One region of the Roseibium sp. R5 genome, then DNA from elsewhere that is predicted to be linked to it. Evidence: riboswitches for the same ligand, from Rfam matches in the RefSeq annotation. Region 1 holds a riboswitch; the other holds the start of a gene.

Region 1 (14,807 bases):
ACGATCGTGGTCCAGGCATTGACCAGGTATTGGAACGAATTTTCGACCTGTGAGAACGCACGCACGATCTGCTGCATCACGCCCAAGGTAATGGCGCCGGTCACGATTGTCGGTCCGAGCGCAATGTAGGGCACAAGGACAGTTGCCTGCAGGTACGACCATTTGGCGATGTCGAAATAAAGGTAGTGGAAGAAGAGCCGGAAATAGTTCTTGCGGACATGACCGAAGAGCTCATCCACCGAGGGCGGATCGGCGCGCTCCTCATTGTCTTCGCCGTAGACAAGTTCTTTCCGGTAGGCCGCTTCAACCTTCTGATTGTTGAATTCCAGGCCCGGCAATTTCAAGCCGACCACGGCCAGCAACACCGTACCGGATGCAGCTGAAATGATCGCGACGTAGACCAGTGAGTGAGCCACGGGACCGATCCAGGGCAGTTCGGTGACGTTGGCTGACAGCTCCCAGAGGATCGGCAAAAAGGCGATCAGTGTCATGACAGAGCGCAGGAAAGAGACGCCAAGGCTCTCCATGATCCGCGCAAAGCGCATGGTATCTTCCTGAACGCGCTGGGAGGCCCCCTCGATGTGGCGCACCACATGCCAATGGGCCATGTAATAGTCGTTCATGGCTGTGCGCCAACGGAAGACGAAGTGCTTGGTGATGAAGTCCAGGATCACCGCAACAATCACGAAAATCGCGGCAATATACAAAAACGTCATCAATTCGCGCATGTATTCGCCGAACGTGACGGAGCCGGGCTCACTCAAGGCGCGCTGAATGAGATCGTAAAAGCTGCCGAACCATTCGTTGATCTCGACGTTAAGGTTCACCTGGTACTGGGTGGCGCCGAGGATGACCACCGAGATGATCCAGGCCCAGAAGAACCATTTACGGTTCAAGAAAAACGATCGGAACATGGGGCGGCGCCTTTCGAATCGGGGATTTTTTATAAGTATAGGAGCCCGTAACGGCAGGAGCAGGTATGTGCCGGGTTTTCAGTTGCTTTTGAAGAGGAAACGTTGGTCATACACGCCGATTTTATCGGCAGACCCTGTTTAATTTGCCAAGGCTACGCGCGAGATTGCAAAAATTGAGGCCGGGGTAGATACTGGCCCCTCACTTCTGAAGCGATTTGCGCAAATCTTAACCTAAATGCTCGGCAGACCGATTTGAACCTGTTTGCGGCGCTTTTGTCTTCGCTGTTCTATTATTCTTTCAAAACTGGTGCGTGGCGCGGAAAGCGCTGGGTGTAAGCCAGTATCTGGATCCGATTTATGGCGTCAAAAAACACCGCAACCCAACAGTCCCGCGCGCCAGCGCCGACAGGTATGACACGTCAGGCTCCTCTGATCGGCATCGGGCTGAAGCTGGCCTCAACGATCGTGTTCTTTGCCATGGTGACGGTGCTCAAGATCGCCGCTGAACGTGTGCCGATCGGGGAACTCGTGTTTGCGCGGAATTTTTTCGGCGTCTTTCCGGTTCTGATGATGGTCGGGGTGCGGAGAGAGCTTGGCCTTGCGTTCCAGACGCAGAACCCAAAAGGACATCTTGTGCGCGCCTGCATCGGTTTGACGGCCATGGTGTGCATGTTCACCGCTTATGACCTGCTGCCGCTGCCTGATGCCACAGCCATCAACTTTGCAACACCGCTAATTGTTGTTGTTTTGGCCTTCTTCATGCTGGGCGAAACTGTCCGGATCTATCGGTGGAGCGCGGTCGCAGTTGGTTTTGTCGGCATCCTCGTCGTTTTGTCACCGCATCTGGGAGAGGGGGATTTCGACAACTCCGCCACCTTTGGGGCCATCGTCGGATTCATGGGGGCTGCCTTTGCGGCTCTTGCCATGATCACGGTCCGGAAGCTGTGCGTCACCGAGCGCACCTCGACCATTGTCACCTGGTTTTCCTTGTCGGCGACCGTGATCTCACTTCTGACCATTCCAGCCGGCTGGATCTGGCCGGACCAAGCCTGGATCATCCCGGATCTGGAAACAGCGGCACTGTTGGTGATGATTGGCCTATTCGGCGGTGTGGGACAGATCCTGTTGACCCAGAGCTACCGGTATGCAGATGCGTCGACCATCGCGCCGTTTGACTATGTGAACATGCTCTGGGCGATCCTGGTCGGCTGGGTCGTCTTTGCTGAAGTGCCGGTTCTTGAGGTGATTGTGGGTGCGGTGATCGTTATGGCCGCCGGGATCTTCGTGATTTACCGGGAGCACCGGCTTGGCCTTGACCGGACCAAGGACCGCCGGGCATCGACACCCTCGAAGTCTTGAAGACATGCCGCACGGACAAGTTCGCGCGGCTACATGCGGAATGGTCAGAACGCCTTGAACGTGATGATTGACTTGGTGTCCTGGATGCCGTCGATCGGGTGCACCTTCTCATTGACGAAGTGTCCAATGTCAGTGCCGTCTTCGATATAGAACTTCACGAGAAGATCATAGTCTCCGCTGGTGGAGTAGACTTCCGAAGCGATCTCGGCATCCGCGATTGCATTGGCAACCTGATAGGTTTTGCCGAGCTGACATTTGATCATCACGAAAAACGGGGTCATGGGGGCTCCTGCGGGCAAAAACGAACTGTGCCCCGACATCGCCTATCTCAAACAAACAGTCAATCGGCTGTCGGCGCTCGAACCACGGCGATAGCTAAGTGGGACTTGAAAACCCGCGCCTGGCTTGGTAGACAGATTTTGTCTCATGGGGGTGCCCGGCAATTGTGGATCGGGCTGAGAGGCGAACGGCCAACTCCTAGAACCTGATCCGGCTTGTACCGGCGGAGGGATTTGAGATCATGACTGATCTTTTACGTATTATCCGAAAAACGATGGCGCGGAACGCCGGCTCTTTGAACTTGAAAAGGAGCCAGGCATGAGTTTGTCGATTGCCGCGAGCACGCAGGCGCTGTCGGCGGATGCGGTCTTTTCCTCGCTGGAGCGGGTGCGGGCAAAAAGACCCCGTGTTCATGCCATCACCAATACGGTTGCGCAGGGCTTTACGGCCAATGTCCTGTTGGCGCTCGGCGCTGTGCCATCCATGACGATCGCACCAGAGGAAGTTCAGAGCTTTGCAGCATCTGCCGATGCTCTTCTGATTAACCTCGGAACACTGGACAACAGCCGCCGTTTAGCGATCCCGGTTGCGATTGATGCGGCCAAGGAAGCTGGGCGGCCAATCACCATTGATCCGGTGTTCGCGGATCGGTCGCCGCAGCGCTGTACCTATGCCAAAGAGCTTTTGCAAACGCTACCGTCTCTTGTCCGGGCGAATGAAGCCGAGATGACCGCGCTCTTTGATGCGCGGGCCGAGGTTGACGCTTTGATTTCGGAGGGAGCGGTCTTTGCCGTGACCGGAGAAGAGGATCAGATCGAGAGCCGGGGCGAAGACTACCGGCTACGCAATGGTCATCCTCTTTTGGCCAGAGTGACGGCCACCGGCTGTGCGGGGGGCGCGGTCCTCGCAGCGTTTGCGAGCGTTGAGCCAGATACAGCGCTTGCCGCGGCATCTGGCCTGTCCGTCTTCAACATTGCGGGCGAAATCGCCGCTTCCCGGAGCGGGGGACCTGGCAGTCTGGTTCCAGAGCTTCTCGACACGCTGTACAGCCTAACGGCCCGCGATATCGAAAGCCGTCTTCAAACCGGCTGACATCCATTCCTATAGTATTGTGCGGAGGGCACCATGACCGCAATCGCGGTGACAATAGCAGGCTCGGATTCCGGCGGTGGGGCCGGCATTCAGGCGGACTTGAAATCCTTTTCGGCAAATGGCGTTTACGGGGCGAGCGTCTTAACGGCGCTCACGGCACAAAACACCCTTGGTGTCACGGCAATCCATGATGTGCCGGTCGAATTCGTACGCGCGCAGATCGATGCCGTCTATTCCGACCTAGCGGTAACAGCCACCAAGATTGGCATGCTCTCGCAGGTGCCGATCATTGAGGAAGTCGCTGAAGGTTTGAAACGCCATCAAACAGGACCGGTCGTCCTGGATCCCGTGATGGTGGCCGCATCCGGAGATCCGCTTTTGGCGGAAAGTGCGGTCGCAACCCTGATTTCCAAGTTGGTGCCCTTGGCCGACATCATCACGCCCAACCTTCATGAAGCAGCCCGCATGCTTGAGGGCGAAGTCGCCCATAGCGAAATCGACATGCAGCGCCAGGCCAAACAGCTGATCGACCTCGGGGCAAAGGCTGTTTTGTTGAAGGGCGGACACGGCGACAGTGCGGAAAGCGCTGACCTTTTGATAACTGAAGACGATGAAAGCCTCTGGTTGCGTGAGGACCGCATCGCAACGGACAACACCCACGGCACTGGATGTACGTTGTCTTCCGCTATCGCAGCGGGACTAGCCAAGGGAAAAACGCTTGGTGGCGCGGTCTCCAGTGCAAAAACCTATATCCACGAAGCGATCCGCCATGCAGACGAACTCAAGATTGGACAGGGTCATGGACCGGTCCATCACTTCCACGCTTTTTGGGAGGGCCCACAATGAGTGGTGCTTCTAAACATAAAAAGAGCGTCAGCCGCCGGGACATGCTTGTGGGCAGTGCCGTTGGAAGCGCATCGGTTTTATCTGCCCCAGCGGTGATGGCACAAAGTACGGTCACCGAATGGAAGCTGGTGACATCCTGGCCGAAAAACCTGCCAGGTCCGGGTGTCACGGCGCAGCGGATCGCTGATCAGATCGCGTTGCTCTCAGGTGGTGCGTTCAAGATCCGTTTGTTTGCTGCCGGCGAACTGGTGCCGGCGCTCGGTGTGTTTGATGCCGTCTCAAACGGCACTGCGGACATGGCGCATACAGCCTCGTTCTTCTGGCAAGGCAAGATCCCGGCCTCCGTCTATTTCACCGCGGTCCCCTTCGGTCTGCTCCCGCATGAACATATCAGCTGGATCGAGCAAGGCGGCGGGCAGGCGCTCTGGGATGAGCTTTACGCGCCGTTCGGTATCAAACCGGTGATGGCGGGTAACACCGGTGTTCAGATGGGCGGCTGGTACAAGAAACCCCTCCAGAACCTCGATGATCTGCGCGGCCTGAAGATCCGGATGCCGGGCCTGGGTGGAGAGGTGATGCGCAGACTTGGGGCCGCTCCGGTTGGTTTGCCACCGGGTGAGTTGTTTCAAGCACTCCAAACAGGTGTTCTGGATGCAACTGAATTTCTCGGCCCCTGGTCGGATCGGGCCATGGGGTTCCATAAGGCCGCGAAATATTATTATTCACCTGGTTTCCACGAACCGAACGGGACGGGCGAGGCACTGTTCAATCAGTCAGCTTTTGATGCTTTACCCAAGGAATTCCAGACAATTCTATTGGAGGCGTGCCGCGCTGAGAATGGACGTGCGCTTGCTGAGAGCGATTGGGAAAATGCCGGAAGCCTGCAGTTGCTCCAGCAAGAAGATGGCGTTGAAGTCCTTTCCTATCCGGAGGACATTCTTGACGCCTTGCGCGTAACGACTGGAGAAGTGCTGCTGGACACGTCCCGTCAGGATCCGATGAGTAACCGCATTTATCAAAGCCACCAGACCGCTTTGAAGCGTCTTTCGCCTTGGAGCGATATTGCCATGCGGCGGTTTTTGAGCGCGCGTGATGGACTTGTCTGATTTGCAACTATAGAGAGTATCGCCGTGGGCGCGGCATGACCTGTGTTGTCTACAGTTTCGGCTCGTAAAGCCCGAAACTCCATATGTATCGTGTCTGAAATGCGGGTATTTGGACCATAAATATATCCGCATTTCTGACATCGGAATGACTTTTTCATCTCACTCGGTTGGCCATATCGTGGGCGGTGTATAATGCTGATTTGGGATTTTTTGGTTTGCCAATGAAGCGATTCACTCACCAAAAAATACTCCAGGCTCGCGCAAAACGCCGGTATTCCCTAAGGTTATGTGTGACAAGAAAGCAACGCGCAGCAAAGAAAGAAAGTTAAGTGTGACCTTTTGGTAATGTGCCTAAAAAATGTGCATTTGTATGGTTGGTCGCGGTCATCCTCCAAAAGCAGTGTCTGATGATATGTTTATCCGGCTACGAGCACTTGGTGCGTGCGCCGGGCTTTCGTGAAAACCCGTATATTGCAACGCAGCAACCGTGTGCGCTGCAATTAGAGATCGCATTTCGTGGTTGAAAGGCGACCGTTTCTTTTAGACCCTGCAGTCAGTGTCAAATTCCTCCCGGGGGGAGGAGGATTGGGAGAAACGTAAAAATGCGGGCAACCAAGAAAATCGTACTTATGACGTCGACAGCCATTGCTGCCTCGATCGTCGCAAGTGCAGCCTCTGCGGGCGGTTTCGCCCTGCGCGAGCAGAGCGCATACTACCAAGGGACTTCCTTCGCCGGTAACGGTACATCCAGTTCGTCGATTTCGTCCATGTTCTGGAACCCGGCAACCATCACGTCGATGGACGGTAAGATCGTATTTGAGGCTCACAACGCCTTCATCATTCCAAAGTCCGACATTACCGGTTCGAACACCGTTCCGAATTCACTGACCACGCCGACCGGTCTGATCACGACGTCTTTTGACACCGGTGATATCGGCCACGATGCTTGGATCCCGGCGTCCTACACGTCTTACAACTTCAACGACAAAATCTACCTTGGCGTTGGGATTAATGGTCCGTTCGGTCTTTCCACAAAGCCGGACGACAGCAACTGGACCGGTGCAGGCTATAACCGCTCTTCAAAGATCTTCTCGATCAACCTGAACCCGGTTGTCGGCTACAAGATCAATGAGATGTTCTCCGTCGCGATTGGTCCGCAGATCCAGTATGCGGATGTTCGTCTGACGAACGCGTCGTTCTCTCCGTCTATTCCTGGCGCCACCCTGTTTCCGGGTCAGCAGCTTGATGGTGACGGTGTTGGCGTTGGTATGACGGCAGGTGTCACTATAAAACCAACCGCGACCACGGAAATCGGCATCGGTTACCGCTCCGCGATCTTTACCGACATCGATGGCACGATCGCTGCTCCGAACCCGGCGAACCCGTTCACGACGGCCGTCACGAACGTGAAAACCGTACTTGCAACGCCGGACATGGTCACTCTTTCGGCGAAGCAGAGCATCACCGACGACATTCGTGTCCTCGGTACTTTCGAGTGGACAAACTGGAGCCGCCTGAAAGAGCCGCAGATCACGGCTGATGCGACCGGCGCCACCGTGACCACGCTGCCGTTCAACTACAATGACGGCTACTTCGTCGCGCTCGGTGGTGAGTACGACTTCAATGACAAGCTGACCTTCCGCGCCGGTGCAGCGTATGAGTGGTCACCGATCGATGATCAAATCCGGTCTGCGCGCCTTCCGGACAACGATCGTATCTGGGTAAGCGCCGGTGCGTCCTACGTTTTCAACGAGCACTTCTCGTTTGATCTCGGCTACACGCATATCTTTGGTACAGACACCGATCTGAACCTTGTCCCGGGTCACCAGGACTACAGCGCTTCGAAGGGATCGCTGACCGGTTCCGTCGACTCTTCCGTCGACATCCTGACAGCTTCAGTTCGCATCAAGTTCTGATCAGCTGCCAGACTGGTTTTGAAAATTCTGCCGGCCCGCGATCGCGGGCCGGCTTTTTGTCAGAATGCTGCCGGGTAAAGGCCGCCGTCCATGAGAATGTTCTGCCCGGTGATGTAGCCGGCGTGTGTGGAGCACAAAAAGGCACAGGTCTGGCCGAACTCCTCGGCTGTTCCAAAACGGCGTGCCGGGATTTCCGCAGCCTGGCTTGCGCGAATGGCGTCCACTGTCTGACCGGACTGTTGTGCGGAGCGTTCAAACCCACCCCTCAGCCGGTCCGTATCCATTTTGCCTGGCAGCAGATTGTTGACCGTGACACCATGCGGAGCCAGCTGGCGGCAAACACCTGCCAGGAATGCTGTCAGACCGGCGCGGGCGCCGCTGGAAAGGTCCAGGCCTTCAATCGGCATCTTCACGGACAAGGACGTGATGTTGACGATCCTGCCAAAGCCACGGGCCTTCATTCCGGGGGTGACCGCCTGGATCAATTCGATCGGGGTCACGAAGTTCTGGATGGCGCCTTCCAGCAAGGCAGAGCGATTGAGTTCTGTATAGTCCTTGCGAGGCGGGCCGCCATTGTTGTTGACCAGTATGTCGGGCTCCGGGCAGACCGTCAGGAGAGCGGTTTGTCCTTCCGGTGTTGAAACGTCGGCAGCGATGACACTGACCTTGACCTGAAAGGTGTCCGTCAGATACGCGCGGGTTGCTTCCAGGGCATCTATATCGCGCCCGTTGATCACCAGGTCACATCCGGCGTCTGCAAGCGCTTCTGCGCAACCTCTGCCAAGTCCGCGGCTTGATGCGCACACGATTGCCGACTTGCCGCGCAATCCCAAATCCATGATCGATCTCCCAAATTTCGAAGGTGAGGTTTGCGAGACCATATGAAAGGAAACCCGCTGCGGCTATCCCTTAAGCGATGAACCTGCATGATTGTGAGGCCCTGAGTGAGCGCGCTGAAACGCATATGTTGGCGCGGCTAAGGGAAAGATCCTCCAATGACTTTAGGAAAACGCAACGTCAGGCCGCCTCAAACCCCGTCTGTCATAATAGTGAAACTTGAATCGCGTCTATAGCGGTCCAATGGATCTAGGAGACGTGCAATGTCCACTTCGGAGACATCGCGGCATTACAGGGCCTTGTTTATTTCAGATGTACATCTTGGCACTCGCGGGTGCCAGGCAGAGCTTCTGCTTGACTTCCTGAAGGACAATGACGCAGAGACAATTTACCTTGTCGGCGACATTGCGGATGGCTGGCGGTTGAAGCGGTCCTGGTATTGGCCGCAGCTCCACAACGATGTGGTTCAAAAGATCCTGCGAAAAGGCCGCAAGGGCTCTCGAGTTGTCTATATTCCTGGAAACCACGACGAGTTTCTACGCAGCTTCCTAGGCACGCACTTCGGCGGTGTGGAAGTCACCGACAGCATCATCCATGAAACCGCCGACAATCGGCGGTATCTGGTGATCCATGGGGATCAGTTCGATGTGGTGATCCGCCATGCCAAGTGGCTCGCGTTCTTTGGGGACAAGGCTTACGTCACAGCGCTTGGTGTCAACACCGTGCTGAACGCCGTGCGCCGCCGGCTTGGCCTGACCTACTGGTCTTTGTCAGCTTGGGCGAAGCTGAAAGTCAAAAATGCAGTCAGTTTCATCGGGCGCTTCGAGGAGGCTCTTTCCGACGAAGCGCGTCGTCAGGGCGTTGACGGTGTTATCTGCGGTCACATCCACCATGCAGCAAGCCGTGACGTCAACGGTATTCACTACATCAACACTGGCGATTGGGTTGAAAGCTGCACTGCGGTTGCCGAACACCATGATGGAACCTTTGAGGTGATCAGATGGGTAGAACAGGCCCAAACCGGAGCCCAAACGGCGAAGCCACAGGAAGCTCCGGTCGCCGCATGAGTTCCATTCTTGTTGTCACGGATGCCTGGCATCCGCAGATCAATGGCGTCGTGCGCTCGCTTGAACGCACAGCTGACGAACTCCGCGCCATGGGCGTTCGTATGGAGTTTTTGACCCCGCAGGCTTTCAAGACACTTCCTTGCCCGACATATCCAGAAATCCGTTTGTCTTTGACGCACAAGGGCACTGTGCGGCGGATGATGGATGAGTTCGACTGCGAACACCTGCATATTGCGACCGAAGGGCCGCTTGGCCTGCTTGCGGCCGGGATCGCTAAAAAGCGCGGACAGCCGTTCACCACCAGTTATCACACACGGTTTCCAGAGTATGTTTCTGCCCGGATGCCGGTGCCGCTTTCCTGGTCTTACGCCTGGATGCGCCGCTTCCACAACGCCGGCAACGGCTGCATGGTGGCAACGACTTCGCTGGAGAACGACCTGAGAGACCGCGGCTTCCGGAACTTGATGCGCTGGTCGCGCGGGGTCGACGAAAATCTCTTCAAACCCTACGAGGGTTCTGTCCTGCCGCAGGATTTGCCTGGGCCGGTCTTCATGTATGTTGGCCGCGTTGCGATTGAGAAGAACATCAAGGCATTTTTGGACCTGAAACTGTCCGGTTCAAAGGTCGTTGTTGGCGATGGGCCTCAGCTGGATACGCTGCAGAAGGAATACACCGACACGCTCTTCACGGGAGCGAAAACCGGTGAAGACCTGGCGCGTCATTACGCCAGCGCTGATGTTTTCGTCTTCCCGTCTCTAACCGACACGTTCGGCAATGTCATGCTGGAAGCGCTGGCATGCGGGGTGCCGGTTGCTGCCTACCCGGTTATGGGGCCGCTGGATGTGATCGGCGATACCGGCGCTGGTGTTTTGTCCGAAAACCTTGCGGAGGCATGTGAAGCCGCTCTCGATATTCCGCGCGACCACTGCCGGAACATTGCACTCAATTACACTTGGGCAGCCAGCAGCCGGCAGTTCCTGGACAATTGTATCGCCGCCGTTGGCGGCGTGGCACAGGCCAACGCGGCAGAGTGATCTTATAGCCTCTGAAGTTTTAAGATATTGGCGCTGCGGGATTTTGTAACCCTCACAATGTTGCAGTTGTCAGGCCATGGGGTAGCCGGTACTCCTGTCCACCTCAGATCCTGAATGAGGTGGCCACCATGACCGGCGCGACAGCAGAACGACCTTCCTCCGGCAGCGTAGCCGTCAATTTCGACGATGTATTGGAGGCAGCTGATGCCCTGGTGGGCGTTTCTGTCAAAACCCCGCTCTTGACCAACCCCGCTCTGGACGAGCGTGTTGGCGGGCGTGTGTTGATCAAGCCCGAATGCCTGCAACGCAGCGGCTCTTTCAAATTTCGCGGCGCTTACAATTGCTTGAGGCAATTGGACCCGGACGTCCGGGCCAAGGGTGTCGTCGCTTGCTCGTCGGGTAATCACGCGCAAGGCATCGCGTCCAGTGCCAAGATCTTTGGCATGCCGGCGACGATCGTCATGCCTGCCGATGCCCCTCAGGTGAAGCTGGAACGCACTCGCGGATATGGTGCGACGGTCATTAGTTATGACCGGGCCACGGAAGACCGCGACAAGATCGCTGCCGAGATCTGCGCCGAAACCGGCGCGACGTTCGTGCACCCTTACAATGATCCTGCCGTTATTGCCGGGCAGGGGACCGTTGGCCTGGAACTGGCAGCGCAAGCAAAAGACCTTGGTGTGCGGTTGGATGATGTCCTGGCTTGCACAGGTGGTGGAGGCCTTTCCAGCGGGATTGCGCTTGCGCTTGCAAACACTTCCGCGGAAACGGTGTTCCATACGGTCGAACCGCAATTCTTCGATGACTACAAACGGTCTTTGGAGGCAGGGGCATTGCTGTCCAATCCCGCCAAATCCGGTTCGATCTGTGATGCGCTTCTTTCTGAAAGTCCCGGAGAGATCGGATTTTCGATCCTGCGTCAATTTGCTGGGGAAGGATTTACGGTCACAGACGAGCAAGTTCTGGACGCTGTGGCGTTTGCGTTTTCCGAGCTCAAGCTGGTTGTCGAACCCGGCGGCGCCGCTGCGTTGGCCGCACTGCTGTCCGGGAAACTTGACCTAATGGAGCGGACCGTCGGTGTCGTACTGACGGGCGGAAACATCGACCCTAAGATGTTGTTTAAGGCTGTTTCGCGTTAACGCGCTGTTAGTGGCTGACCCATTAGGCGGATAATATCTGTCCTGTTCTTTTTCGGAGGATTCGCGAAAGAAAGGATGGTGCGGAAATAACCGTGGTGTCTGCTGAATTGCGAAGCAAAACCAGGAGGTTACGTAACGTGGGGATATGCATCTCTGCTGATGCTGCCGTCCTGTCTTCCTTGGCATTGAATACCTGGTGTTCCGTCAAAACCCGCCTCAAGTAGGGGCGCGTTACGTTGATTCGCGGGACAGCGTTGGCCTGAGGGGGACCAGCACTGGCTTGCAGGGTTTATGGAGCCAATATGCAGAACCAAACGCTAAAGGGCAGGCTGGCGTTTTTCCGTTTCACCGAAGAAGACCGCACACTGGCGCGATCGATCTGGCCGACACTTTCCTCTCATTTGCCGAGGATCATGGACGGATTTTACGACCATGTAAAAACAGTCCCGCATCTGTCGACAATGATCGGAGACCAGGAGGCCCGCCTGATCTCGGCGCAGCTCTCTCATTGGGAGCGCATGTTCAATGAAGGACCGACCGAGGCGTACCTTGAGCGCTCCATCCGGATCGGATTGGCCCATGTGCGCATTGGTCTTGATCCGAGCTGGTACATCGGCGGGTATTCCTTTGCCTTAACCCAGATCTCCGAAGTGCTGCTGACCAAGCGGATGATGACTGCTGCCAAGCGCTCTAAGGTCATGGCTGTGATCACCAAACTGGTGATGTTGGACATGGACATCGCAATTTCGACCTACCACGAAAAAATGGTGGCGGACGCTGTTGCCCGGGAAGACGGGCTGAAGTCCGCGATTGCCACGTTCGAGACTTCACTCAGCGGTGTGGTCGGCGAGTTGAGCTCTACGTCTGACGAGTTGGAGAACTCTTCCCGCGATCTCAGCCGGGAGACCGGCTCGATCGCAACCCGCATGCAGACCATGGACACTTCCTCCGCGGAGACCGCGAGCGGTGTGCAGTCCAGCGCGACGGCAACAGAGGAAATGAGCGCTTCGATTGTTGAAATCGGGCGTCAGGCCGGACATTCACGTGAAAAGGCTCAGCAAGCTGTTCAAGGCGCCCAGAACACCAATGAATCGGTCACCAAGCTGGCCGGTTTTGCAGATCAGGTGGGGTCTGTCATCGGCTTGATTTCTGACATTGCTGAACAGACCAACCTCCTTGCGCTGAACGCCACCATTGAAGCGGCTCGGGCCGGCGAAATGGGTAAGGGCTTTGCCGTGGTCGCGGCTGAGGTCAAGGAGCTTGCAAGTCAGACCACGAAGGCGACTGAAGAGATCACCGAACAGATTGCGGCGATCCAGCAGGCAACCCGGCAGTCTGTCCAGGATATTGACGGGATCACCACGATCATCAGCGAATTGTCAGAGATCGCCAACAGCATTGCAGCGGCTGTGGAGCAGCAGTCGTCTGCAACGGCGGAGATTTCTTCTGCAGTTCAGATAGCCGCGGTGGGCACACAGAGCTTTACTGATGAGATCGCCGCTGTGCGCGGGTCGATCGATTCAGTCGATGGCACGGTTGAGACAATCCATGAAACGTCATTGACCTTGAAGAACAGGGCTGCGCGTCTGAGCGAAGAAGCGAACCAGTTCTTTGACAAGATCAAAGCCGGATAACTTTGAACAAAGAGGGGAGGCATCGTTGGTAGATCTCCGGGTCTGCCGACGATGCCTTTAAAACTCTCCGACATATGCCGCGCACGGAAACGAGCGTGGCATTTGCTTTGCTGAGGCAAAGAAAAAGGGCGCCTGGAATGGGCGCCCTTGTCTCTTGATAGTGTGAAGTTCGATCAGTTGAACAGAGCCTGTCGTTCGGCCTCGGTCAGCTCCGTCAGCGGGTCAGCGCCGTCGTCGGCATCTGCTTCTTGCTCAACCAAAGCCCAGTCGGCATCAGCTTCTGCCTCTGCTGTTTCCGCAGCCGGTTCGCTGTCGTTGGCAGCTTCCGGCTCGCTGACTTCCGCATCGAACAGTTTGTCGATCGCGGCTTCGTCCAAGACTTCATCGGCGTGGGCTGCAGCAAACTCATCGGCGACCGGATCGGCGACTTCAGCTATATCTGCTGCCTCCGTTTCCTCGGCCGCAGGCGTGGATGCAAACATGTCATCAATCGCGGCCGCATCCATCGGTTCGCTATCGCCCGCCATCAGAGCATCGATGTCCGCTTCACCCATTGGTGCTGAAGCTTCGCTCGCAGATGTGTTGCCAGGCGCTGCGACTTCGTCCAAAGCGGCGTCAAACACGTCGCCGCTGACAGACATCAGCTCATCGACACTGTTTTGAGAGACACCGGCGCCGTCACGCTGGGGGCCGTTCAGTAGGTGGGCATCCGGGCGGCTGTCGACAGGACCAGCGGTGTCATCTGCTTCCAGATCTTCGATGCCCCAGATGTTGATCATCAGGTTGATCCGGCTTTCCAGATATCGCAGTACCTGGACCACCTTGTTGGTGCGCTGGCCGGTCAGATCCTGGAAGGAACAGGCCATGAAGATTTCTGTGGCCTTCGCATCAATATCGTCGCAAGTCGCATCGTCTGCGCCGTTTTCGCGAAGAACCCAGGCTTTTTCCTGGATCTGCTCGGCAGCTTCCAGAATCGATTGGGTGGCGCCTTCGGTCTGCGTCACGATCGCATCAAGCTCATGAGAGGCGTCGACAAAGCGATTGCTTTCGTCGCCGTCATCCTTGATGTTGGCGATCTCCGCCTTGGTGCGCTCAATTGCCTCGTGCATGTCGGCAATATCCAGGCGAATCTTGTCGAGATCCGGCACTTTGCGCTGGCGGGTGACGACTTTCTCAAGACGGTGGATCGCGCCGAGGATCTCGGTCGTTTCCGGGGTCTTGTTCCGGTTCAAAAACTCTTTTAGAAACCGACGTCCTCGATCGGATTCCATCAAGGTCTGTTCAAGCGTCTGATATTCGGCTTCGCCTATCAGCTCCGGTTCTACCTGTTGTGTTTCCGCTTTCATCAGGGCGCGATTCTCAACTCTGCAAGGGCCGTTCGGTATCCAATCCGGACACTTCCAAAATCAGGGTAAACTGAAAATCGTTAATATTCTTTTGGGCCTCAAAATCCGGTTCGGTTTGCATGTTGAATTTGACGTCGGCCCTCAGTGCACGTGTCTCCGCCCTGTTCGGGGTTCATTTTTTCGGCTATGGGCTGTTTCTCCCTTTCTTTCCGGTCATTTTGGAGTTTGAGGGGTTTTC
Region 2 (14,807 bases), 930 kb from region 1:
TCAACGTTTCAGTCCGCGCGAGTATATGCCCGCCCCAGTTCGGATCGTTGACATTGACGAGACCTCCATCACCGAAATCGGGCAATGGCCGTGGCCACGCACCAAAGTTGCCGAGCTGGTCGAAACCCTGACTGAAATGGGCGCAGCCGCCATTGCATTCGACGTTGTTTTCGCTGAACCGGATCGAACGTCGCCAACGCAAATTCGTGCCTCCCTTCCCCCAGAGACGCCAGTGAGTGTTCAGGAAGCTCTGCAACAGCTGCCGGACAATGACGAACGTTTCGCCGCAACAATAGCCAGCGCACCGGTGATTCTCGGCTTCGCGATCTCGGATCAGTTAACCGGCCGATCGCCTCTGAAAAAAGCTGGCATTGCCTATGGGGGAGCAGATCCAGTTACGATCCTGCCGCCCTTCCCAGCCGCAGTCCCCAGCCTCGACTCACTTCAACAAGCAGCGAGCGGAATTGGATCGATTTCTGTTTCTCTCGATGACCGAGACGGCGTCATCCGCCGCATTCCGTTGATTACGAGCGACGGAACCAACGTTTATCCAGGCCTGATCACAGAGGCCCTTCGGGTGGCCCAGGGAGCCAGCGGCTTGATAGTCCGAACGACCAGTGCCAGCGGCGAAGTGGACAGTGGCACTCCAGCAATAACCGACCTTAAAATTGGTGCTTTTGAAGTTCCAACAACAGCTGCAGGGGAAATGTGGGTCCATTACACACCGGACCAATCAGATCGATATGTCCGGGCGATGGATTTTTTTAAACCAGAGCACTATGGCGTACTTGCGCCGTTGATCGAAGGGCAAATTGTGCTGGTCGGCACGTCTGCAGCAGGCCTCCGCGATATCCGCGCAACTGCGATCGGTGAACTGGTTCCAGGCGTGGCAGTACATGCTCAGGCGCTTGAGCAAATCATCAACGGTCAGTTCCTGACCCGGCCAGACTGGGCAAGTGGCCTTGAGACACTCACGACTTTTTTGGTCGGTGCAGTTTTCATTCTCATCTTGCCCATCATTGGCAGCCTTGGAACAGCCTTGCTTGGCGGTATTGTTGCCGCGGTGCTGATCGGCGGTTCTTTCTACCTCTTTTTGGACAAAGGGCTTCTCATCGACCCGATATACCCAAGCCTGTCTGTGTTTCTTGTCTTCGCGGCAGCAACGGTCATGCTCTATTTCCTGACCGAACGTGAAAAGCGTTTTGTCCGGCAGGCATTCAGCCAATACCTTTCTCCGGATCTCGTGACCCAGCTTGAAAAAGCGCCGGAGCAACTGACTTTGGGCGGTGAGATACGGCCAATGACCATACTGTTCATGGACATTCGCGGCTTCACGCCAATCTCCGAGCAACTGACGCCGACAGAGCTCGTTACCTTCCTCAATACTCTGCTCTCTCCTCTGTCCGATGCCATCCAGGCCGAAGGGGGAACGATCGACAAGTATATCGGTGACAGCATCATGGCGTTTTGGAATGCCCCAATACCCGTGCCGGACCACGCAGAAAAAGCAGGCCGGGCCAGTCTCGCTATGCTTAGAATTGTCGATGAACTGAATGAAAAAGACGCATTTGGTTTCAAGGCGCGCGGATTGAAAGCGCAGACGGTTCAGATCGGCATAGGTCTGAACAGTGGCGATGCCTGCGTTGGCAATATGGGCTCAGAGCACCGGTTCAATTATTCGGTGATCGGCGATGCGGTAAACGTAGCATCGAGGATTGAATCAAGTTGCAAGGCGGTGGGCGCAGATCTCCTCGTCTCGGAAGAGACAAGAAAGCAGGCACCGGAGCTGGCCTACCTGGAAGCCGGCGAGATTTCTCTCAAGGGTAAAAGCGAAACCGTTACACTGTTTGCGCTGTTGGGCGACGAGAACTACGCAAGATCCGAGGACTTTCAGAAGCTCGCTCAAACTCACGATTCACTTATAAGAGCGATCGAAGCAGGCAATGTAACTGCCGCACATGGTGCTCTCACTGCCGCCCAGCAGTCCGCCTCACGGCTCAGCAGCTTTTACACCCCGTTTGCCGCCCGGATTGCAGACCTCCCCTTGGCGCAAGACGAAAGCAGCGCGGCATCCTGAGACACCACGCTGCTGATTTCCGAGAAGTTAGTGATGATCAGCGAATCTCGACCGCATAGGTATCGACAGGAACCACTTTAGAGATCAGGTCATTTTCAGCCATGAACTCCGCAAAACGCTGATAACGGCCTTCATCAAGGGCTGCCGGGCGTTTTGCGAAACGCGGCAGCGTATCGGCCCAGGCGCGTTTGTTCAGCTCGTCATTCAGGTTCGGGTAGGCTTCGATGAACGCATTCCAGGCTTCGTCCGGATGGTTCGTCAGGAAAATCGTGGCCGCTTCGATGGCCGCCATGAATTTTGCGTAGCGCGGATCATCTGTCTTGTCCTTGTGAACAACGTAGATCAGCTCGTCAAAAATCGGCACACCATTCTCTTCCGGATAGAACGCCTTGCCTTCCTTGCCTTCAATCTCGATCTGAGTGAGCTCGAAATTCCGGTAAGCACCGATGACCGCATCGACTTGGCCGGACATCAGCGACGGTGACAGAGCAAAGTTGACGTTGATCAGCTCGACATCGTCGACACTGAGGTCGACAGACCGCAGCATCTGGCCGAGCATGGCGTCTTCAAATCCGGACACAGAAAAACCGATCTTCTTTCCCTTCAGGTCTTTCAATTCCTTGATCGGACCATCTTTGAGGACGATGAGAGAGTTCAATGGTGTCTCTACGAGCGTTCCGATCCACTTAAGCGGAAGTCCTTCCTCGATCTGGGCGTGCAAAGTCGGCTGATAGGAAATGGCAATGTCGCCCTGTCCTGCTGCAACCAGTTTCGGCGGCATCGCGGGGTCGGCAGGTTCTATCAATTCGACATCCAGACCTTCTGCCTCAAAGAATCCCATCGCTTGGGCGGTGATCAGCGGTGCGTGGTCGGGATTGGTGAACCAATCCATCAAGACCGTCAGTTTTTCGGCTGCTTGTACAGGTGCCGACGCAAACAGAGCGGCTGCGAAAGCGGCAGAGAGCAGTGTTTTTTTCATTCAATCCTCCAAGGAAAAGCAGATCAGTCTTCAACCTGCCAAGGAACAAGAAACCGGGTGAAATGGTCTACGGCGAACCGCAATGACAGAACCATGAGAGCGAGCAGGATCAGCGCGGCAAACATCACGTCCGTCTGCATCCGTGCGTTGCTTTGAAGCATGATGAAAGCGAGCCCGCCCTTCGCGCCGACCCACTCCCCAACAATCGCACCGATTGGCGCGAAAACAGCCGCGATCCTCAAGCCGGACGCCAAGGCAGGCATGGCAGACGGCAGCCGGAACACCCAAAGTTCCTTGAGGCGGGATACACGATAAAGGCGGCTGAGGTCCGAAAGCCCGGGATCAAGGCGGCGCAGCCCATCATAGAACGTGGAGGTCACGGCAAAGAAGATCACCAAAACCGCCATGACAATTTTGGAGGCTAGGCCAAATCCGAGCCACAAAACGAGGATCGGCGCGATCGCAAAAACGGGCAAGGCCTGGGTGACGAGGATCGTCGGCATAATCGCCCGTTTGGCCACGGGAAACACCCAAATCAGGATCGCCAAAAGGCACCCAGCAGCGACCCCAAAGACGAAGCCGAGAAGTGTCTCGGAAAAGGTGATGCTTGCATGGTGCAGGAGAAACAGGCCTTGGTTCTGAAACGCAACAAAAACGCGCTCAGGGCCAGGCAGCATATACGGCGGGATTTCAAAGAAACGGACCAAGGCCGCCCAAATGAAAACGGCGACCGCAACGCCGGCACAGCGTTTCAGCAGGAAAACCAAAACCATCATATATCGCCGCTCCCTACCGGGATGGCGTATGGTTTTGTGTTTCTATAAAGGGCTGAAAGCTGTTGTACAGCGTGTGCCCCGCGCTTTAGCGCATAAGCAGACATAAGGATCTCCTGTCTTCAGCAAAGCCGAAAATGACACTGGAGATCCGGGAAGAGGCTAAGGTTTCCGTCCCTTCGCCGGCATGACCCGGATCAGGTTCTAAGGGTTCGGCGCGATGCCATCTCAGTTCCGGAAACCGGAACACCCCTCGGACCAAGCGGGACAATGCCCCGCCAATTTACAAATTGCAAGAGAAACCGCGGAGCACCCGCTAAAAACGCAAGATGCTGAATCTGCTTACCCGGCTTGCCAGGCGGTGACTGCTTTTTCAACGGCATCTTCGCCGATCGGGCCCTTCTCGAGCGTGAGAATGCCGCGTTTGCCATTCTCATAAAGCATCGGGATGTCGATCCAGCCACGCTCACGCAAAAGTGCCAAATTGCGTTGTTGCTCATTGGGCAAGCTGGACAACGCAATCCAGAAAAAGCCGGGAGAGACCTTCACGGATGCCCCGATCAAGGCATCGCCGCGCGCTTCCTCGGTCGGCTTCATGACCAAGCCGGGAACATTGACGATATCGCCGCCGGAAAACCCTTCTGGAAGTTCATATTTGATCTCAACAAGATGGCTTGCCGGCAGGGACGTATCATCGTTGGGCTTGATACGGATATCGACTTTGATATCCCGCTCCGGAATTTCGACGGCAGCGGAGAGGACAGACTGCGCTTCACCGCCAAGATCGGTCTCTTCGCCAAGTGTCCAGATGACGGCTCCTTGTGCCGCAGTACCGGTAGAGCTGGCATCTGCCCCTTCCTCATAAAGGATGGAACGTTGCGCTCCGGAAGCCGGCACCTGGGCTGCCGGTGCCGGTTCGGATTGCTCTGGGCTCACTGCAGCAAGACTGTCCGGTTGAACGCCCTGACTTACTTCGGCGCTATCCGTCGCTGGCGTATCGACATCGGCAGATGGGGTACTTTCCACATTCGTCACGATCGACGGCTGAGCAACAGTTCCCGGTGCTGTTTCTTGCGGGTTGATGGTCGTCGTTGTCACTGCGCGCGCGTCAGGTGCAACCACATTTGCATCGGTCTCATTCAAAAGACGATCAGTGTTCTTGCTCGCCTCGTCTGCATCTTCCGAGGATGCGGCCACGGTGTCTTCGACGGGTGCCGCTGGTTCGGTAACAGCCGTTGTTTCCGGCTCTTGTGAAACAGCCGGTGCGGCGTCGGTCACAGCCTCATCAGACGGCCCGGACAAGAAGAAATAGGCAGCGGCTCCAAGAACCAGAACGGCAACCACAGCAGCAGCTGCAATCGGCACTGTCCGGCTTTTTTCGTCCGAACCGCGAAGCGCCGCTGAAGCAGACGATCTTGAACGGCTGGCGCGGGACGATACTGGGGCGTCTGTTAAGCCTGCTGTTCCGGTCTGCGGCTGAACCACCTCATCTTCAAAGAGCGGTTCTGTTTGAGAGACTTGATCATCCGAGACCGGAGCCGGTTCGAGTGAAACAGGGTCATAGGCCGGAGGTGTCTCAGGTGAGGATACTGGACCTTCGGGCTCAGCCAGACTTGAACCAGTCGTTCCTGATAGAGGCGCGGCTTGTGGCGGGCTGTCATATGAAGCATCGGACGAAGGAGCACTTGCGGGCTCTTCGACTGGATAGGCAGACGGCTCCGGAGATGTCACCTGCGGTGCAGGCGCCGCCGGGGTCTCAACTGGAGAGGTCGTTGTGGCCGCAGGGACAGACGGTGCCGGCTCCGGCTCGCGAACCGGCGGTGCAGCTGGGGTGGCAGGCGCCGGCGGTGCAGATGGCTGCAATCCCAGGCTTTCTCTGGCAGCTTCCGCCTCGACCTTCCGGATTGCCTCTTCCAGACGAAGTTGTTCTGCTGTGATTTCCGATGGCGACAGTGGCGGCTCATAGGCCTTGAGCTGATTCACGATGGCATTGCGCGCACGGCTGTAAACGCTGCGCCGCGCTGCACCGTTGCTTTCGGGCAAGGACGCGATTGTTTTCTTTAATATCGAATAGTAATCAGCCATCTTCCTGCCTACCGGCCAACTGCACTCCTGCGTCTCCTGGATCAGATTCGCGACTTCTTCGTGACTTATACCAAGCTTTCGAAGAGATTTTCGCCTATCAGATCGCGCGAGACGCGCACAATTGTCGCTCCATCTTGCTTCTGATGCCGGAGACCCCGGACTTCAAAAGCTGCCGAGTGCGTAGCGATTCGCAACGCACTCTAAGCATCTTTTATATTGTCTTGTTTACGTCAATTCGCTCAGTCTTGGAAAGGATTCTGCACAAGAATTGTGTCATCGCGTTCCGGACTGGTCGACAAGATCGCGACCGGTGCACCAATCAGCTCTTCAACATGCCGTACGTATTTGATCGCTTGCGCCGGAAGCTCAGCCCAAGTCCGCGCACCTTCAGTGGATTCTTTCCAACCCGGCATGCTCTCATAGATCGGCTTGACCCGTTCCTGGGCGCCTTGTGACGCTGGAAGATAGTCGATGCGCTCGCCGTCGAGTTCGTAGCCAACGCAGATCTTGATTTCCTCAAGACCATCCAGAACATCAAGCTTGGTCAGCGCGATCCCATTGATACCGGACGTACAAACGGTCTGACGCACAAGAACCGCATCAAACCAGCCACAACGGCGGCGGCGGCCGGTCACAGTGCCGAACTCATGACCACGGGTCCCTAGAAACTCACCAACCTCGTTTTCCTGCTCGGTCGGGAAAGGCCCCTCGCCCACACGCGTAGTGTACGCCTTTGTAATACCGAGAACATAGTCGACCGACCCAGGTCCAAGGCCGCAGCCAGTTGCAGCCTGCCCGGCCACTGTGTTGGACGATGTCACGAACGGGTATGTACCGTGGTCGATGTCGAGAAGAGCGCCTTGTGCCCCTTCGAACAGAATCCGTTTGCCCTGGCGGCGTTGTTCGTCGAGCAAATACCAAACCTTGTCCATGTAAGGCAGAACCTGATCTGCAACGCTGGACAGCTCTTCGAAAATGACATCCGCTGAGATTTCGTCCTGCCCAAGCCCCCGGCGCAAAGCGTTGTGGTGGGTCAAGAGCCGGTCGATTTTCGCCGGAAGCGTTGTAAGGTTTTTCAGATCCATCAGACGGATCGCACGGCGGCCGACCTTATCTTCGTATGCCGGACCGATACCGCGTTTTGTTGTGCCGATCTTGGTGCCGGTGTTGGAGTTTTCACGAAGAGCGTCCAGTTCCCGGTGCAAAGACAGGATCAAGGTTGCGTTCTCAGCCACCCGCAGGCTTTCAGGCGTAACAACAACGCCTTGCTCGCCGAGCCGTTTGACCTCTTCGGCCAACGCGTGTGGATCCAGCACAACACCATTGCCGATCACAGACAACTTGCCCGGCCGAGCCACACCGGATGGCAGCAAGGAGAGCTTGTAGCTCACACCGTCAATAACGAGTGTATGTCCAGCGTTGTGTCCGCCCTGGAACCTTACAATGACATCGGCTTGTTCCGACAACCAGTCGACAATCTTGCCTTTGCCTTCGTCACCCCATTGCGAACCGACAACAACCACATTCGCCATCTAGCTTTTGCTCTCCTAAAGCAGGTTCGTGACGTCCTTGACGCCAACACAACAAGCCCCGGACAAGGCCCCGGGGCAAACGGCGCGGACTATAGACAGGATTGGTTTGCCGCGCGAGTCTTCCCAGTCATTTAATTGAAGAATTGCGCAAGCTACCGAACAAACTCTCCCCAATTCCGGTTCTTGTTCGTTTTATCGCTGTGCAAGACAAGCCTGAAAGTCCAACATTCGCTCGGTTTTCGGGTGTCGGGAACCGAAAACACATGGTACCCGGGAGACATTCACCTGGTTGGAGCTCCCACATGAAATTGCAGCATTGGATCTTGCTGATTTGTCTCGGCGCGATTTGGGGCGGATCGTTTATCTTTGCCAAGGTTGCGGTTGCCGAGATCCCTCCGCTGACGTTAGTTTTTTTCCGCGTCGCCTCCGCCTGCCTCGCCCTTTGGCTTGTGCTCTGGGCCCAAGGCACCCTGAAGCAGTTTCCTATCAAGATGGCGGGCTCGTTTCTGGCAATGGGCCTATTGAACAACGTTATTCCGTTTTCGCTGCTCTTTGCAGGACAGACTGTGATCGGGGCAGGTCTTGCGTCTATCCTCAACGCAACGACACCGGTCTTCACCGTTTTGGTCGCCGGAGTCCTGTTCCGCCAGGAAACTCTCGGCATTCACAAGATCGCCGGGATTGTTCTCGGGGTCGCCGGCGTCGCAACGATGCTTTCCGGCAGTTTGTCCGGCATAGTCTCAGACCCCTTATGGGCTCAGGTGGCGTGTTTGGGAGCGGCGCTGTCCTATGCCTTTGCAGCAACCTTTGCAAAACGCTTCAAAGGCCTCCCGCCCCTCATCTCGGCAACCGGTCAATTGTCCGGATCAACCCTGATCATGGCCCCGATCGCTCTGTTCGCATCCGGTTCATGGAGCGTGGCGAATCCAAGCGTCATTGCCTGGCTCAATGTTCTCGCGCTCGGGATTTTCGCGACTGCACTCGCTTACCTGATGTACTTCCGGCTTCTGGCCGAAGCTGGCGCGACCAACGCGTCGCTGGTCACGCTTCTGGTGCCCGCCAGCGCCTTGTTTTTTGGATGGTTATTGTTGGGCGAAGAATTGTCGGCAATCCAACTGGCCGGCTTCGCACTCTTGTTAAGTGGGTTGGTCGTTCTTGATGGGCGGCTCTTCGCCAGTTTCAAACCAGTATCCACACCAACCAAATAGCAAGCGCCCGGATGACATCTCATCCGGGCGCCATTGGTGTCAAAAGCGAAGCGGCTTGACTTGCTTCACATGGGAGACCGTCTCCAATCTGGCCATGACCTCTTTTGAGACCGGAGCATCCACTTCAACGAGACATATCGCTTCCTCTCCCGGCGCTGTCCGGCCAAGGTTGAAAGTCGCAATATTTACCTCGTTGTTGCCCAATTCCATCCCAAGGTGACCGATAAAGCCCGGTTTGTCTTCGTTGGTGATGTAAAGCATGTGCTCGCCGAGCTCAGCTTCCATATTGATGCCCTTCACCTGGATGATCCGAGGCTTGCCGTCGGCGAACACCGTCCCGGCAACGGAGCGGCTTTGGCGCTCGGTTTCCACAGTCAGGCGGATGTAGGTCTCATACGCCCCTTGCTTGTCCCGCCGGACCTCTTCGATCTGCATGCCCCTTTCTTTCGCCAGGATGGGTGCAGAGACCATGTTGACGGTCTGCAAAAGCGGTGTCAGCAAACCAGTGAGTGCTGCCGACGTCAGCGCCTGAACGTTCATGTCGGCGACGGCACCGGCATATTCCAGGCGAACGCGCTCAATCCCGGTTTCAGTAAGCTGCCCAGCGAAAGACCCCAACTGCTCGGCCAACCGGACAAATGGCGCCAGTTTCGGCGCTTCTTCCGCCGTGATTGACGGCATGTTGAGCGCATTCCGGACAGCACCGCTCAAGAGGTAGTCGCACATTTGCTCGGCAACTTGCAGAGCAACGTTCTCTTGGGCTTCCTCCGTTGAGGCTCCAAGATGCGGTGTCGACACGAAGTTCGGCGCGCCGAAAAGCACATTTTCCTTGGCCGGTTCATCGACAAAGACGTCGAAAGCGGCGCCCGCAAGTTTCCCGCTATCAAGTGCATCACGGACAGCCTGTTCATCAGCAAGACCACCGCGGGCACAGTTGATGAGGTAAGCCCCGTCCCGCATTTGGGCGATCGCGGCCGCATCAATGATGTTCCGCGTCTTATCAGTGAGCGGTGTGTGCAACGTGATGAAGTCAGACCGGGAGAGAAGCCCTTCCAGTTCCACCTTCTCGACGCCGAGCGCAAGCGCCCGTTCCGGCGTCAGGAACGGGTCAAAGGCGATTACCTTCATCTTGAGACCGATACCCCGCTCGGCAACGATCGATCCAATGTTTCCACAACCGATCAGGCCCAAGGTTTTGCCGGTGATCTCACGCCCCATGAACCGGGACTTTTCCCACTTGCCGGCCTGGGTCGACGCATCAGCGGCCGGGATTTGACGGGCCACCGCCATCATCATGGAAATCGCGTGTTCGGCCGTCGTAATGGCATTGCCGAACGGCGTGTTCATCACGATGATGCCGCGTGCCGTGGCCTTGGGAATGTCGACATTGTCGACGCCAATCCCTGCGCGGCCGACAACCTTCAGGTTGTCCGCAGCTGCGATAATTTTTTCAGTCACCTTCGTGGCAGAGCGGATCGCCAGGCCATCATATTGACCGATGATCTCGCGCAGCTTTTCCTTGTCCTTGCCAACATCTGGCAGGAAATCCGCCTCCACACCGCGATCCTTGAAGATCTGCACGGCAGCTGGAGACAATTTGTCAGAAATCAATACTTTCGGGGCCATATGAGCCTCTCCTTGACATCAATACCTGACCGGGCAGCGTACCGCCCGGCATTGGACTTAGCTGTTCAAAGAACAGGCTCAGGCGGCCTGAGCGTGTTTCGCTTTTTCGGTTTGGAAGGCCCAATCCAGCCAAGACGTCAGCGCTTTCAGATCGCTGGTCTCAACGGTTGCCCCTGCCCAGATCCGAAGACCGGATGGTGCATCCCGGTAAGCGCCGATGTCATAGGCAACGCCTTCACTGTCGAGCAGGGAAACCATGCCCTTCGCGAAAGTGGCTTGCTGCTCATCTGACAGCGCCAGAATGTCCGGATCAACCACGGTCAGACAGACGGACGTGTTGGACCGGTTGGCAGGATCCTTCGGCAGAAAATCGACCCAAGACGTCTGATCAACCCAGTCAGCCAGAACCTGAAGGTTGCCGTCAGCGCGCGCCACAAGACCGGCCAAACCACCGAGATCGTCAGCCCATTTCAGAGCATCGAGATAGTCTTCAACGCACAGCATAGACGGGGTATTGATCGTCTCGCCGCGGAAAATCCCTTCAATCAGCTTCCCGCCTTTGGTCAGGCGGAAAATCTTCGGCAAGGGCCAAGCCGGAGAATAGGTTTCAAGGCGTTCGACAGCGCGCGGGCTGAGGATCAGCATGCCATGTGCGGCTTCACCGCCAAGCACCTTTTGCCAGGAAAACGTCACCACATCGAGCTTGGCAAAGTCCAGCTCCTGCGCGAATGCGGCCGAAGTCGCATCGCAGATTGTCAAACCTTCACGGTTCGCTGGAATCCAGTCTCCGTCCGGCACACGGACGCCGGATGTGGTCCCATTCCAGGTGAAGACGACATCATTCGAAAAGTCGACCGTCGAAAGGTCCGGCAGCTCGCCATAAGGCGCTTCTATCTTGCGGACATTTTCCAGCTTCAGCTGTTTGACCACATCGGTCACCCAACCAGATCCGAAGCTTTCCCAGGCAAGCATGTCGACGCCGCGGGCACCGAGCAGCGACCACATGGCCATTTCAACTGCGCCGGTATCGGAAGCCGGAACGATGCCAATGCGGTAATCGTCCGGCACGTTCAGCACCTTGCGTGTCAGCTCAATGGCTTCCGCAAGTTTGGCCTTGCCCGGCTTGGCGCGGTGCGACCGTCCAAGCGGCGCATCGGAAAGCGCTTCCAGCGACCAGCCGGGACGCTTGGAACAGGGACCAGAAGAAAAATTAGGATTGGCCGGACGCACGTCCGGCTTGGAGATTACTATGCTCATTTCAAGTCTACCCTCACAGATAGGAGCCCCTCGTTGGGGAGGGGTGGCCCACCTATGGGGATAAAGCTGAACGGCATTTACGTCAATTCAATTGCGAGAAAGACGACAAAAAGGGCTGGTCGATGACCAGCCCTTTCGTCAACGTATGCTGAATGATCAGAAATTACTCGTGATCGGCCCGGCTGGATAATATGCCGGAGCCGCTGCAGGTGCGTTGAATGTGTAGCGCGCACCAATGCGGAATTCGTGAGCGGTCAAGTCTTCCCACACTTCACGGGACTCACCCGTACCAACGTTATAAAGCTTCACGGTTTTTGCTTCGCCAAGGTCCTTATACCGGTAACCCGCATCAATGCTCCAATTCGGCGTCACAGCGTATTCTGCACCTGCCATCAAGGCCCAGGCAAAATTCCAATCGCCGTTGCTGCCGTCGTAGCTGGAGAACGTACCGTCCGGGTTGAGGGACGTTTTGTTGCTGGCGCTCACGTATGACGCACCGATACCGGCACCGACATAAGGTGTGATCCGGTTCCAGGTCGCAAGATCGACATAACCGTTCAGCATGACGGTCCAGACGTCGATATCGGCCTTCTCGGTTGAGAATTGGCCTGCAGCCGCACAGCCACCACACGGCGCGTAGCCGGTTGCAGTTGCCTTGGCTTCATAATCGACCGTAACATCACTTCTGAAGTAGCGGTTGAACTGATAACCGACACCTGCGCCAATCATCCAGGTGTTGTCGAGGCTTTCGCGCTCATAGCGCAGCCCACCGATCGCGGAGTCGCTGAAACTTCCACTGGGGTCGCCGTAGACTTTGTAGCCGATATCACCGCGCAAGTAGAAACCGCCAACGGCCGCAGGGGCGACCGGAACGTGTTCAATGACCGGCGTCGGCAAGTCTGCTGCAAAACCCGCAGTGGACAGCACAACAGCAAAGCCGGTCAAAGACAAACGTTTAAAAAATTTATCCATGTCTTCGTCCTCTTTCGATGTAGCGTCTGCATTTCATTGCCGACACACCAATCTCGAGGCCAAAGATGACGCGTATTCATTAAGGTTGACTTAACTGTGTTCTTTAACCGAGTTTTTTTACGTAAATGAATGGTAAATTCTACACCTTGCTTTTTACCAAACATTAAAAAAGCCAGCTGAATCAGCTGGCTTTATTGTTAAGAACGTAAGTGAATCTCAGAGGGGGCAGGCGCTACGCAGCGGAAGATGCAACAACCCCTGCAATATCGTTCACAACTTGTTTAACCAAATCCGCGTCATCGCCTTCAGCCATAACCCGAATCAAAGGTTCTGTACCAGAAGCCCTGATCACGAGACGGCCGGATGTACCCAGACGGGCTTCACCGTCCTCAATCGCAGATTTTACCTCGGAATGCTGGAGCGGCGCGCCGCCTTTGTAACGGACGTTTTTCAGGATTTGCGGAACAGGTTCAAACCGGCGGCAAACTTCTGACACGGGTTTATCCTGCTGCTTGATGCAAGCCATAATCTGTAGTGCCGCGATCAGCCCGTCACCCGTGGTCGCGAAGTCCGACAGAACAATATGGCCAGACTGCTCCCCGCCCACGTTGAAGCCATTGGCGCGCATATGTTCGACCACATAACGGTCGCCGACCTTCGTGCGCTCAAGTCCGAGCCCCAGATCCCCCAAATACCGTTCCAGGCCAAGATTGGACATAACAGTTGCAACGATGCCATTGCCTGCCAAGTGGCCATTGGCTTGCCAGGATTGGGCGACCACCGCCATCAACTGGTCACCGTCAACTACGTCCCCGTTTTCATCTACGATGATCACCCGGTCCGCATCGCCATCAAGAGCGATGCCGATGTCGGCGCGCACTTCATGAACCTTCTTGGACAATGCATCTGTGGAGGTCGACCCGCAGTCCTTGTTGATGTTGAACCCGTCCGGAGACACGCCCATCCGGATTACATCCGCACCGAGCTCAAAAAGAGCATCCGGTGCGACTTTGTAGGCGGCGCCATTGGCGCAATCGACGACGACCCGCAGGCCTTCAAGGCTCATCTTACGCGGCAAGGTACGCTTGGCCGTTTCAATGTAGCGCTCTTGAGCCCCGTCAATTCGTTTGGCCCGTCCAAGCTCCTGAGCGCTTGCAAGATGTGGTGTCAGATCACTTTCGACGAGTTCTTCGATGGACTTCTCGATATCGTCACTCAGCTTGAATCCGTCAGGCCCAAAGAACTTGATGCCATTGTCCTGGAAGGGATTGTGAGACGCGGAGATCATGACACCAAGATCGGTACGTAAAGAACGGGTCAGCATCGCAACGGCAGGGGTTGGAAGAGGCCCGAGCAGGAAAACATCCATACCGACCGACGTAAAACCTGCCACCAGAGCGTTTTCCAGCATGTAACCGGACAGTCTTGTGTCTTTTCCGATGACAACACGATGGCGATGACCGCCATTCTTAAACACCAGGCCCGCCGCCATGCCGATCTTAAGAGCCATTTCCGCGGTCATAGGATAGGCATTCGCCTGTCCGCGAATACCGTCGGTGCCAAAGAACTTGCGCATAAACCAAACCTTGTCGTTTTCGAATCTTTGTCGTTGTAACCGAGATTACCGGCGCCGTGTGTCACATCTTATGAGCAAATGTTACCACCGGCAGCCAATTGATATCTATCCAAACACATGAAAAATGCCCGGTGAGACACCGGGCACTTTAATTGTTCAATAGAGGAGCGTTTTAGGCCTGAGGCTGAGGCTCCATGCCGCCGCTCGGCTCATCGCCGCCGCGCTTTGCGCCCGCTTTCGGCACCGCAGACGACCGACCGATCGGCTGATCGTCATCGGTGTCGCGCACCGGCGGCTTGCCATCGAGAAGATCCTTGATCTCATCGCCTGAAAGCGTCTCGTATTCGAGTAGACCTTTCGCAATGCTGTGCAACTGGTCCTCGTGATCACCAAGGATCTTCTTCGCTGTCTCATATCCCTGATTAACGAAGGATTTGATTTCAGCGTCGACTATCTTCTGGGTCTCATCCGCAACGCTCTGGTTTTTCGCAACGGAATGACCGAGGAAAACCTCTTCCTGGTTTTCGCCGTAGAGCAACGGACCAAGCTTGTCCGACATACCGAATTGGGTTGCCATCGCACGGGCGAGTTTGGTCGCCATCTGGATATCGCCAGATGCACCTGAAGTCACCTTCTCATATCCGAAGATCATTTCTTCAGCCACACGACCACCCATAGCAACAGCGAGATCGGCCTTACACTTGGCACGTGTCAACGACACC

What was found. A riboswitch is a leader RNA that binds a small molecule or an ion and turns the genes downstream of it on or off. The one in region 1 is predicted to bind thiamine pyrophosphate.
Region 2: another riboswitch for thiamine pyrophosphate. It lies ahead of AC0J4F_RS08430 (ABC transporter permease); the one in region 1 lies ahead of thiM (hydroxyethylthiazole kinase).

What each region holds. Positions count from the first base shown of each region.
Region 1 is NZ_CM146910.1:2,717,098-2,731,904, forward strand. Features, by position in the region: gene AC0J4F_RS12665 (putative transporter) at 1-914, opposite strand, end outside; gene AC0J4F_RS12670 (DMT family transporter) at 1,272-2,273, shown strand; gene AC0J4F_RS12675 (Lrp/AsnC ligand binding domain-containing protein) at 2,318-2,554, opposite strand; TPP riboswitch at 2,692-2,802, shown strand; gene thiM (hydroxyethylthiazole kinase) at 2,871-3,644, shown strand; gene thiD (bifunctional hydroxymethylpyrimidine kinase/phosphomethylpyrimidine kinase) at 3,678-4,490, shown strand; gene AC0J4F_RS12690 (TRAP transporter substrate-binding protein) at 4,487-5,596, shown strand; gene AC0J4F_RS12695 (OmpP1/FadL family transporter) at 6,199-7,512, shown strand; gene AC0J4F_RS12700 (SDR family oxidoreductase) at 7,572-8,351, opposite strand; gene AC0J4F_RS12705 (UDP-2,3-diacylglucosamine diphosphatase) at 8,613-9,416, shown strand; gene AC0J4F_RS12710 (glycosyltransferase family 4 protein) at 9,413-10,450, shown strand; gene AC0J4F_RS12715 (threonine ammonia-lyase) at 10,579-11,589, shown strand; gene AC0J4F_RS12720 (globin-coupled sensor protein) at 11,892-13,223, shown strand; gene AC0J4F_RS12725 (protein phosphatase CheZ) at 13,397-14,569, opposite strand; gene AC0J4F_RS12730 (MFS transporter) at 14,689-14,807, shown strand, end outside.
Region 2 is NZ_CM146910.1:1,790,845-1,805,651, reverse strand. Features, by position in the region: gene AC0J4F_RS08440 (CHASE2 domain-containing protein) at 1-2,077, shown strand, start outside; gene AC0J4F_RS08435 (ABC transporter substrate-binding protein) at 2,115-3,056, opposite strand; gene AC0J4F_RS08430 (ABC transporter permease) at 3,080-3,832, opposite strand; TPP riboswitch at 3,987-4,093, opposite strand; gene AC0J4F_RS08425 (hypothetical protein) at 4,172-5,914, opposite strand; gene AC0J4F_RS08420 (adenylosuccinate synthase) at 6,154-7,446, opposite strand; gene AC0J4F_RS08415 (DMT family transporter) at 7,749-8,654, shown strand; gene serA (phosphoglycerate dehydrogenase) at 8,694-10,280, opposite strand; gene AC0J4F_RS08405 (phosphoserine transaminase) at 10,359-11,537, opposite strand; gene AC0J4F_RS08400 (outer membrane protein) at 11,694-12,509, opposite strand; gene glmM (phosphoglucosamine mutase) at 12,742-14,085, opposite strand; gene ftsH (ATP-dependent zinc metalloprotease FtsH) at 14,258-14,807, opposite strand, start outside.